Linked DNA regions of Desulfobacula toluolica Tol2. The protein of the gene in region 1 interacts with the protein of each later gene in a pairwise test. Links are inferred from orthologs where the notes say so. Each region holds a gene or a part of one and is shown in the gene's direction. Other genes may lie near its edges.

Region 1 (4,946 bases):
CTGAAGTTGAAAAAGAGGGTATTTTATCAATTAATTCAAAAAAGTTTTTTGAAATCATCAAAGAATATCCTGAAAATAAAATTTTTGTGAATGAAATTGAAAACAGGTGGGTTGAGATTGGAGAAGGAGACAGTATTTATCATATTGTATCTTCAGATTATAAAAATTTTCCTGAAACCCCGGTTATAGAAAATATAGAATTTATTGAAATAGATTCTAAAAATTTAAAAAAGATGGTTGATGTATCAGGTATTGTGAATTATTCAGGTGATGAAAAACGAATTTATGTTATGGGATCATTGATTGAAAAAATATCCACAGATAGTGACGAAAAATTAAGAATTGTATCAACGGATTCAAAACGACTTCATTGCTGTGATACAACTTTTAAAGGAAATCTCCATCTGCCGGACGAAAGTGTTATTGTTCCTAAAAAAGGCTTGTCAGAGTTAAATAAATTTATAGATACCGGTAAAGATGACATAAAGGTGGGAATTAAAGATAATTATTTTATTTTTCAAAATAAAAATGAATCCATAATGATTAAACTTCTTGAAGGAGAGTTTCCCGAGTATAAACCGGTTCTAAATTATGAAGACATGATTCCCATTGAAATGGACAGAAGAATGTTTTCAACACTTATGAAGCGGGTTTCTATTTTAACATCTGATGATTATAAAAGTGTGATCTTAAATTTTAAAAACAATGAACTGGTCGTTACTATCACCAATCCTGAAATAGGTGAATCAAAAGAAAGAATGATGGTTTCATATTCCAATGAAGAGATTAAAAGTGCGTTTAATCCGAAATATTTTATTGATGCTTTAAGTATTTTTGAAGACAGTATTATTGTTGTAAATATTAAGGACAATAAAAGCCCCTGTATAATCAAAAGTATTGATGATGATAAACTTATTTGTGTAATAATGGCAATGCATATATCATAACTAAAGGTCACATGTGGATAAAAATAAAGTAACAAAAGAGTATAGTGCCGGCAGTATAAAAGTACTGGAAGGTCTTGAAGCCGTTCGTAAAAGACCTTCCATGTATATTGGAAATGTTGATATTGAAGGGCTTCACCACCTGGTTTATGAAGTGGTGGACAACAGTATTGATGAAGCCATGGCAGGACACTGCGATACGATTTTTGTGACCATTCATCCGGATAATTGTGTGAGTGTGGAAGATAACGGTCGCGGAATTCCCGTTGCAATACATGAAACAGAAAATATACCTGCCTGTGAAGTGGTCATGACCAAGCTTCATGCCGGAGGTAAATTTGATAAAGATTCCTATAAAGTATCAGGAGGGTTGCACGGAGTTGGAATTTCCGTTGTTAATGCACTTTCCTTGAATCTTGACATGGAAGTCTATAAAGATGGAAAAATTTATCATCAGTCCTACTCCAAAGGTGATAAGAAGACCGAACTTGTCATTAAAGGAGATACGGTTAAAAGGGGAACAAAAATTACATTCATTCCTGATTTTGAAATCATGAACGAGAATGAATTTATTTACGAAATCATTTCCCGAAGAATGAGAGAACTTGCCTTTTTAAATAAAGGAATCAGAATCATTATTGAAGATGAACGGTCTGCTGAAAAAGATGATTTTCACTATGAAGGTGGAATTGTCTCTTTTGTTGAGTATTTGAACCGGTCCTGTACTGCTTTGCATGATCCCATCCATATCGAAGGTGATAAAAAGGATGTACAGATTGAAGTGTCCATTCAATACAATGATACCTTTAAGGAAAAACTCTATTCTTATGCCAATAATATCAGGACCATTGAAGGTGGTGCCCATGTGTCCGGTTTTAAGGCAGCGTTAACCCGTACTGTAAACTCTTATATCTCTTCTGGATCAAATAATCTGCCCAAAAATATGCAAAATATTAAAATCGGCGGCGATGATATGAGAGAAGGTCTTGCTGTTATTATTTCCGTGAAACTTATGGAACCCCAGTTTGAAGGTCAGACTAAAACAAAGCTGGGAAATAATGAAATTAAAGGAATTGTTGAATCTCTTCTCAATGAAAAACTGGGTCAGTATCTTGAGGAAAATCCAAATGTTGCAAAAAAAATTATTGCCAAGGCGGTTGATGCCGCAAGGGCAAGGGATGCCGCCAAAAGAGCAAGAGAACTTGCCAGAAAAAAAGGAACCCTTCTGGATTCGTCTTTGCCGGGTAAACTGGCTGAATGCCAGTTTGCAGATCCTGCTGAAAGAGAATTGTTTCTTGTGGAGGGAGATTCTGCAGGCGGCAGTGCCAAACAGGGAAGAGACAGACGGTTCCAGGCGATTCTTCCTCTTAAGGGAAAAATACTTAATGTTGAAAAGGCCAGGTTTGATAAAATCCTGAGAAGTGATGAAATCAAGAACATTATTACGGTTTTAGGCACTGGTGTCGGCAGGGAAGAGTATGACATTGAAAAAGTCAGATATCATAAAGTTGTTATAATGACGGATGCGGATGTTGACGGATCTCATATCAGAACTCTGCTGTTGACCTTTTTTTACAGGCAGATGCCGGATCTGATTTCAAAAGGGTATCTATATATTGCCCAGCCGCCGCTTTTCAGAGTGGGATCAAGGAAAAGCGGGGTATATCTTAAAAATGAAGAAGAGTATTCCAATTACCTGGTGAAAAGAATTGCCGGGCAAAAAGATATGTTTATATATGGCAACAAGGAACCTCTTTTAGAAGAAGACTTTTATTTTTTTCTGGTCAATTTATCTGACTATTATAATGCAGTCGTTTTATTAAAGAAAAGAGATATGGATACAGATCTCTTGCTTACTCTGATTAAAAATGGTGTGAAAGATAAATTTTTTCTTGAGGAAAAGCAAAATTTTATTTCTCTTTCAGAAGATCTTACGAAACACGGATATATCTCAGGTGAAATAGAGTATGATCCGGAAAGAAATATCTTTGAAATGGATATATATGAAAAAGAAGAAAAACAGCCTGTTTTAAGGGTTGGCAGAGAAATTCTGGCTACCAATGATTATAAAAGGATGCTGAAAGGATATGAAAAAATCAAACAGTTTGATAAACCTCCTTTTTCCATATCTGCTAAACAGTCAGATGCTGAAGTAAAAAAAGAGTACCCGTTTGATGATATATACAGTCTATTTGAGTTTATAATGTCAGAAGCAAAAAAAGGGATTAATATTCAGCGATATAAAGGTCTGGGCGAAATGAATCCGGACCAACTCTGGGAAACCACTATGAATCCTGAAAAAAGGATAATGCTCAAGGTGAATATTGAAGATGCTGAAAAAGCAGATGAGATCTTTACTCTCCTTATGGGTGAGGAAGTGGAACCTCGAAGAAATTTTATTCAAAAACATGCCCTTGAGGTCTCGTCACTAGATTATTGATACTTTTTAAATATTAGTAAGAAAAAAAAGGAGTTAATTATTTAACTCCTTTTTTTGTTTTTCAGTTCTAAGTCTGTCAAAAGGTTTAATTGACATCATTTTGAATTTAAATTATTATATAAATACACTTCAATAATAAATTTTTCACCATTTTTTATTAAAAATAAAGGAGGCCATCATGCCCAAGTCTATTCAAAAACGAATTGATGAGCAGATCAAAAAATGGGAAATGGAAAAAAAAGAAGCTAAACCCATTCAGGAATTCATCAATGTTATCACCATCTCCAGGGAATGCGGCAGCCAAGGATGTGAGGTTGCGGAAAGACTTTGCTCTGAAACAGGGCTTGATCTGTTTGACAAAAAGATTCTTGAAGCCATGGTTGATATATCAAAGACCAACCGGGGCCTTTTGGAAACCTTGGATGAGCGGTCAATGAACATCGTGGATGATATTATATCAAATTTTGTAAATGAACACCATTTATGGGCAGACGAATATTCAAAACTCTTGTTGAAGATATTAACTACCATTGGCAAGCATGGAAATGCTGTTATTCTGGGAAGAGGTGCAAATTGTGTTTTAAAGGGTAAAAACGTCCTGAGAGTAAAGATCGTGGCACCAATGACTGTGCGGCGTAATCAAACTCAGAAATGTCATGGTATGAATTTGGATGACGCAATGAAACATATGGTCAGTACCGATTCCAATAGAACAGCTTTTGTAAAAAGATATTTTAATTGTGATGCAAACGATCCTTCAAATTATGATTTGATTTTAAACACCGGAACCCTGTCTGTTGAAAAAGCAGTACAAATTATTAAGTGTGCAATTAATTAAAATTAAACAGTTAAATTTTTCATGACCTTTTTCATTTAAAGAAAGGCCTTTCTTAACAGTTGTTTGTTTTCCAATAGAGCAAGCCGCTGTTAAATATTATTTTTTAATTTGATAAGAATAGAACTGGAATAGATATTTTTTTATGCTTGTATTATCTGTTGCCGTTTATCGTTTTGGATATCAATGTTGACAAGTCCTTCATCTTCACGGGTTTTATTAAAAGTTCCTGGGCATTAATGGAATCCATCCACTCTTTTGTATAGGTTCTTTTAAACCCTGTGCAAATAATTACAGGAACATCAGGATTTCTTTTTTTTATTTCCTCAACTAACTTATCACCTGTTATCTCAGGCATTGTCAGATCTGTTATCACCAAGTCAAATTTATTTGGGTTGGTTTTGAATATCTCAAGGGCTTTAATACTGCTTGTACAGGCTGTGGTATCATATCCAAGTCTCTTAAGAAATTTTTGTTCCATGGCTACAATCTGTTCTTCATCATCTACCAGCAGAATATGCCCCGTTCCTTTTATACAATTGTTTTTAATAACCGGGAGTGATGAGTTGTCCGTGTTTGAATCAATAAGGGGTAGATATATGTGAAAACAGGTTCCTTTATAAGGTTTACTGATCACTTTAATGTCCCCTCCTGCCTTTTTAACGATTCCATGAGCAACTGCCAACCCCAGCCCAGTACCTTTTCCGGATTTTTTGGTTGTAAAATA
Region 2 (5,037 bases), 4.1 Mb from region 1 along the record:
CCTGTATTCTGATTTTTTTTGTTGTCTTTATTCCGGTTGTTTTTTTTATCGGGGTGCTTTCCAGGGAAGCCTTTAATCTTTATACCATGGCCAAAGATGCGGTTTTTTCCAATCAATTAAAAGACTTGTTTGAAAATACGCATGCCTTGGAACGATTCAATGATCTGCTGGTCAGGGCAGGTATCGAAAAAGAGGTGACCTGGGATGAATTGGTCAGCCCCATTTCAGAACTTGGAAAGGCCGTGGGATTATCATTGTTTGAACAGGCCCGTTTTATTACATCCAATGTGTTTAATCTGGTGTTGTATTTTGGTCTGATGTTAATCGTGGTATTTTACATGTTTATCGATGGGGATAAGTTTATAAAATATATGTATGACCTGTCTCCTTTACCGGATGAACATGATGAAAAACTTTTTGAAAAATTTATGGACATGGCAGGTGCAGTCCTTATCGGAAATGGCCTTGGCGGATTGATTCAGGGAATTGCAGGCGGTTTACTTTTCTGGTTGTTAGGGTGGAATTCTCCTTTCCTATGGGGTGTTATCATGGGATTTCTGGCTTTTTTGCCCATTGTGGGGATCGGTATTGTCATGGTCCCTGCCGCAGTGATCCTGATGCTGAAATTAAAATTTTTTTCAGGGATTTTTGTCCTTGTTTTTTATGCCGTGCTGTCCTGGGGGATTGAGTATATCTTTAAACCCAGGGTAGTGGGAAATAGAGTCAGTATGCATCCGTTAATCGTATTCTTTGCTATTATCGGCGGGTTAAAAGCTTATGGCATTCTGGGTATTATTTACGGTCCATTGATCGCAACCCTGTTTTTAACCCTTGCAGACATATATTTTTCAAGTTTTCAGTTTATGGTTGAACCCGGAAAGGTTCTTAAAGAGAAATAATTGGAGTTGTAAAGTTGATTATTAATACAGACAATAATGTGACCAGCATTGAGAAGGAGATGAAACAATCCTATCTTGAATATGCCATGAGTGTCATTATCGGAAGGGCGCTGCCCGATGTTCGTGATGGCCTGAAGCCGGTTCACCGGCGGGTTTTGTATGCCATGCAGCAGTTGAGAAACGACTGGAATAAATCCTATAAAAAATCTGCCCGTATTGTTGGTGATGTGATTGGTAAGTATCATCCTCATGGGGATTCTGCCGTTTATGATACCATTGTTAGAATGGCCCAGGATTTTTCACTTCGATATATGTTGGTGGATGGTCAGGGTAACTTTGGATCTGTGGATGGTGATTCTGCTGCGGCAATGAGGTATACCGAGATTCGTATGCGCAAGATTTCCCATCAGATGCTTGCAGATCTTGAAAAACAAACTGTTGATTTTATTCCCAATTATGACGAAACCCTTGAAGAACCTTCTGTTTTACCCACAAAATTTCCTGCATTGCTGGTAAATGGCTCCTCGGGTATTGCCGTTGGAATGACAACCAATATTCCTCCCCATAACATCAAAGAGGTGGTTTGTGCGTTAACCCAATTGATTGACAATCCTGAAATGGATATTCAGGATTTAATGGAATACATTCCAGGCCCTGATTTTCCGACTTTTGGTCATATTTATGGTACCAAGGGTATCTATGAGGCCTATAGCACAGGGCGTGGTATTATTACGCTGCGGGCAAAGGTAACGGTTGAGGAAAATAAAAAGAACGGTCAGGAAACAATTATTGTGACCGAGCTGCCCTACCAGGTAAACAAGGCAAAGGTCGTTGAAAAAATAGCAGAACTTATGCGGGACAAAGTCATTACAGGTGCTTCCTTTGTCCGTGATGAATCAGACCGAGATGGAATGAGAATGGCTATCGGCCTTAAAAGGGATCAGATTGCAGAGGTTGTGATTAACCAGCTGTACAAGCATACCAATATGCAGACAAGTTTTGGTATTATTTTGCTTGCCGTTGTCAATAACCGCCCGCAGCTTTTGACTTTAAAAGAAATTTTGAATCATTTTATTGAACATCGCATAAATGTTATTATCCGCAGAACACAATTTGATTTAAAAAAGGCGCAAGAAAGGGCACATATTTTAGAAGGCCTGAAAATTGCTCTTGATCATCTGGATGAGGTGGTGGCTCTTATTCGTGCTTCAAATTCTCCTGAAGAGGCCAAAAACGGATTGATATCCAGGTTCAGTTTGACAGCCATTCAGGCCCAGGCAATACTTGATATGCGTTTGCAAAGGCTTACAGGACTTGAAAGAGAAAAAATCATCAGTGAATATAATGCCCTTTTAAAGGATATTGCCTGGTATAATGAGATCCTTTCAAGTGATGAAGTGGTCAGAGGGCTGATCAAGGACGAATTGGCCGAGCTGAATGAAGAATTTGGTGATCCGCGGCGTACCCAAATCGTTGAGAGTACGGCTGAAATCAGTATTGAAGATCTGATTGCCCAAGAAGACATGGTGGTGACTGTCAGCAGAAGCGGGTATATCAAGCGCAACCCCATTACACTGTATTCAAGTCAGCACAGGGGCGGGAAAGGCAAAACCGCAATGGGAACAAAGACGGATGATTTTGTGGAACATCTTTTTGTCGCATCCACCCACTCCACCTTTTTATTTATCACCAATTTGGGCAAGGTTTACCAGGCAAAGGTGTATGAATTGCCCATGGCAGGCCGCTCAAGTCTTGGAAAGGCCATTGTAAATCTGTTGAATTTTGATGAGGGTGAAAAGCTTGCCACTGTATTAACCGTTGATGAGTTTGTTGAGGATAGATATGTGGTCATGGCCACTAAAAAAGGCCGGGTGAAAAAAACCGATTTGATGGCCTATTCCAGGAGAAGATCCGGCGGCTTGATCGGGGTGAAGCTGGCTGAGGGAGACGAGTTGATTGCGGCAAGAATCACCGACGGAAATATGGATGTTTTTCTTGGATCGGAAGGGGGCAAGGTTATCCGCTTTAATGAGAAAAATGTTCGTGCAACGGCCAGGGGTTCTATGGGGGTTCGGGGAATGAGAATAGACCCGGATACAAAAGTTGTCGGCATGGAGGTTCTGGAATCAGAAGATACTTTGCTTACCGTGACTGAAAACGGATATGGAAAACGCTCTTCTATTGAAGAGTACAGGACTCAGACCCGTGGCGGCAAGGGTGTTTTTTCCATTAAAACATCAAAACGCAATGGCAAAATGGTCTCATTGCTTTTGGTGGATGACAATGACGAGTTGATGATGGTTACGGATAAAGGAAAATTGATTCGAACATCCATTGAAGGCATTAATGTTATCAGCAGGAACACCCAGGGGGTTAAATTGATTAACCTGTCTGCCAAAGAAACCCTTATCGGTATTGCAAGGCTTCCCGAGGACGAAGATCAGGCAGAAGATCAGGCAGAAGATCAGGCAGAAGATCAGGCAGAAGATCAGGCAGAAGATCAGGCAGGGCAGGATGATCCGGAAGATGATACTCTGAAAGAATTTCCTGTTGATGAGGAGAATGTTGACAAGACAGATGACCCAACTGATTCATAAGGGAGAGGGCCACAGAAAAAGGCTTAAGGATAGATTTCTTAAAAACGGTCTTCAAGGATTTCATGATTATGAAGTCATTGAGTTGCTGCTTTCTTTGAATACCCCGAGAAAAGACTGCAAACAGAGCGCAAAATTGCTGTTAAAGAGGTTTAAGACTTTTCAGAGGGTTCTGGAGGCAAGTCATGAATCGCTGTGTGAAATTAAAGGAGTAGGGCCGTCAAGCAGTCTGGGTATCCGGTTGATTAAACAAGTGTCTGACAGGTACCTTGAAAGCAAAATCATATCAAAAGATGTGGTTCAAAATCCCCGGGATTTGATGGAATATTTGAACCAGACCATTGGACATAAAACAAAAGAAGTGTTTGCCGGAATTTTTCTTGATGCCAAAAACAGGGTATTGACCTGTCAAATTCTTTTTACCGGAACTTTGACGACCAGTTCTGTTTATCCGCGGGAAGTTATTATCAGTGCCTTGCAACATAATGCCGCAGCCGTTATTTTTGCACACAATCACCCTTCGGGGGATGTTGAGCCTTCTAAAAGTGATATCCGGATCACAAGACAATTGTTATTTGCACTCAAATATGTGGGAATTGTTTTGCATGAGCATATGATTATTGGAAATAACGGGGCATACAGTTTTGCAGCCCAAGGCTTAATATCAAAGTTTAATACGGAATTTGAACAAACAAATTATTAATAAAGAAACAAATGAACAAAGAAAATGACACGCCTGAATGTTTTGGTATCCTTGAAAAAGTATTTCCCATGACCGATAAGGGATTGAGGCAGACACCGGATGAGTGCTTTTATCACTGTCCGTTAAAAACTAATTGTCTGCAACATGCCATGGCCACTAAAGCTGGTGTTCAAGTGGAAGAAGAGATTATTGAAAGGGGAACCCAATCGGGTGTCATGAATTTTTTTGAACGCTGGTCCCGTAAAAAACAGGTTCACAGAAAAAAGAAAAAATAATGTTGGAGAAGCCGATGAAATTAATAAAAGATATTGATGTGACATCAAAAAGAGTGTTTGTCAGGGTTGATTATAATGTGCCAATGGATGAAAATCTTAATATTACAGACGATAACCGGATCACCGCCACCCTGGATCTTATTTCATACTTGTTGGAGCAAGATGCAAAAATCATTCTGGCCTCTCACATGGGCAGACCAAATGGCAAGCGGGACCCAAAATTCAGTCTGGCACCGGTTTGTAAAAGGCTGTCTCAATTATTAAATAAACAGGTTTTGTTTGCAGAAGATTGCGTTGGTGAAGCAGTTGAAAAAAGAGTAAGCCAACTTACTAACGGTCAGATCCTGATGCTGGAAAATTTAAGATTCCATAAAGAGGAAAAAGACAATAATGACGGATTTTCACAAAAGCTTGCCAATCTTTGTGATGTATATGTGAACAATGCCTTTGCGGTTTCCCACCGGGATCAGGCATCTGTTACGGGTATTGTCAAATTCGCAGAAGAATCTGCAGCTGGATTTCTACTTGAAAAAGAAGTTCAATCTTATTACGATTCAGTTGAAAAT

What was found.
Region 2: the proteins of gyrB (region 1) and gyrA interact in binary tests that used the Escherichia coli proteins (3 or more experiments, as listed by UniProt). The link is inferred for Desulfobacula toluolica Tol2 from one-to-one orthologs.

What each region holds. Positions count from the first base shown.
Region 1 is NC_018645.1:176-5,121, forward strand. The notes cover bases 598-3,672. They hold gyrB (DNA topoisomerase (ATP-hydrolyzing) subunit B), read left to right. Parts: upstream 598-960; coding sequence 961-3,384; downstream 3,385-3,672. Other genes in these bases: dnaN (DNA polymerase III subunit beta), read left to right, coding at 598-947; TOL2_RS00015 (cytidylate kinase-like family protein), read left to right, coding at 3,563-3,672. In the rest of the region: more of dnaN, read left to right, coding at 1-597; more of TOL2_RS00015, read left to right, coding at 3,673-4,222; TOL2_RS00020 (hybrid sensor histidine kinase/response regulator), read right to left, coding at 4,374-4,946. UniProt on the Escherichia coli protein: DNA gyrase negatively supercoils closed circular double-stranded DNA in an ATP-dependent manner to maintain chromosomes in an underwound state.
Region 2 is NC_018645.1:4,091,264-4,096,300, reverse strand. Bases 562-3,727 are described here. They hold gyrA (DNA gyrase subunit A), read left to right. Parts: upstream 562-958; coding sequence 959-3,496; downstream 3,497-3,727. Other genes in these bases: radC (RadC family protein), read left to right, coding at 3,462-3,727; TOL2_RS18705 (AI-2E family transporter), read left to right, coding at 562-899. Outside these bases: more of TOL2_RS18705, read left to right, coding at 1-561; more of radC, read left to right, coding at 3,728-4,196; TOL2_RS18690 (hypothetical protein), read left to right, coding at 4,208-4,471; TOL2_RS18685 (phosphoglycerate kinase), read left to right, coding at 4,486-5,037. UniProt on the Escherichia coli protein: A type II topoisomerase that negatively supercoils closed circular double-stranded (ds) DNA in an ATP-dependent manner to maintain chromosomes in an underwound state.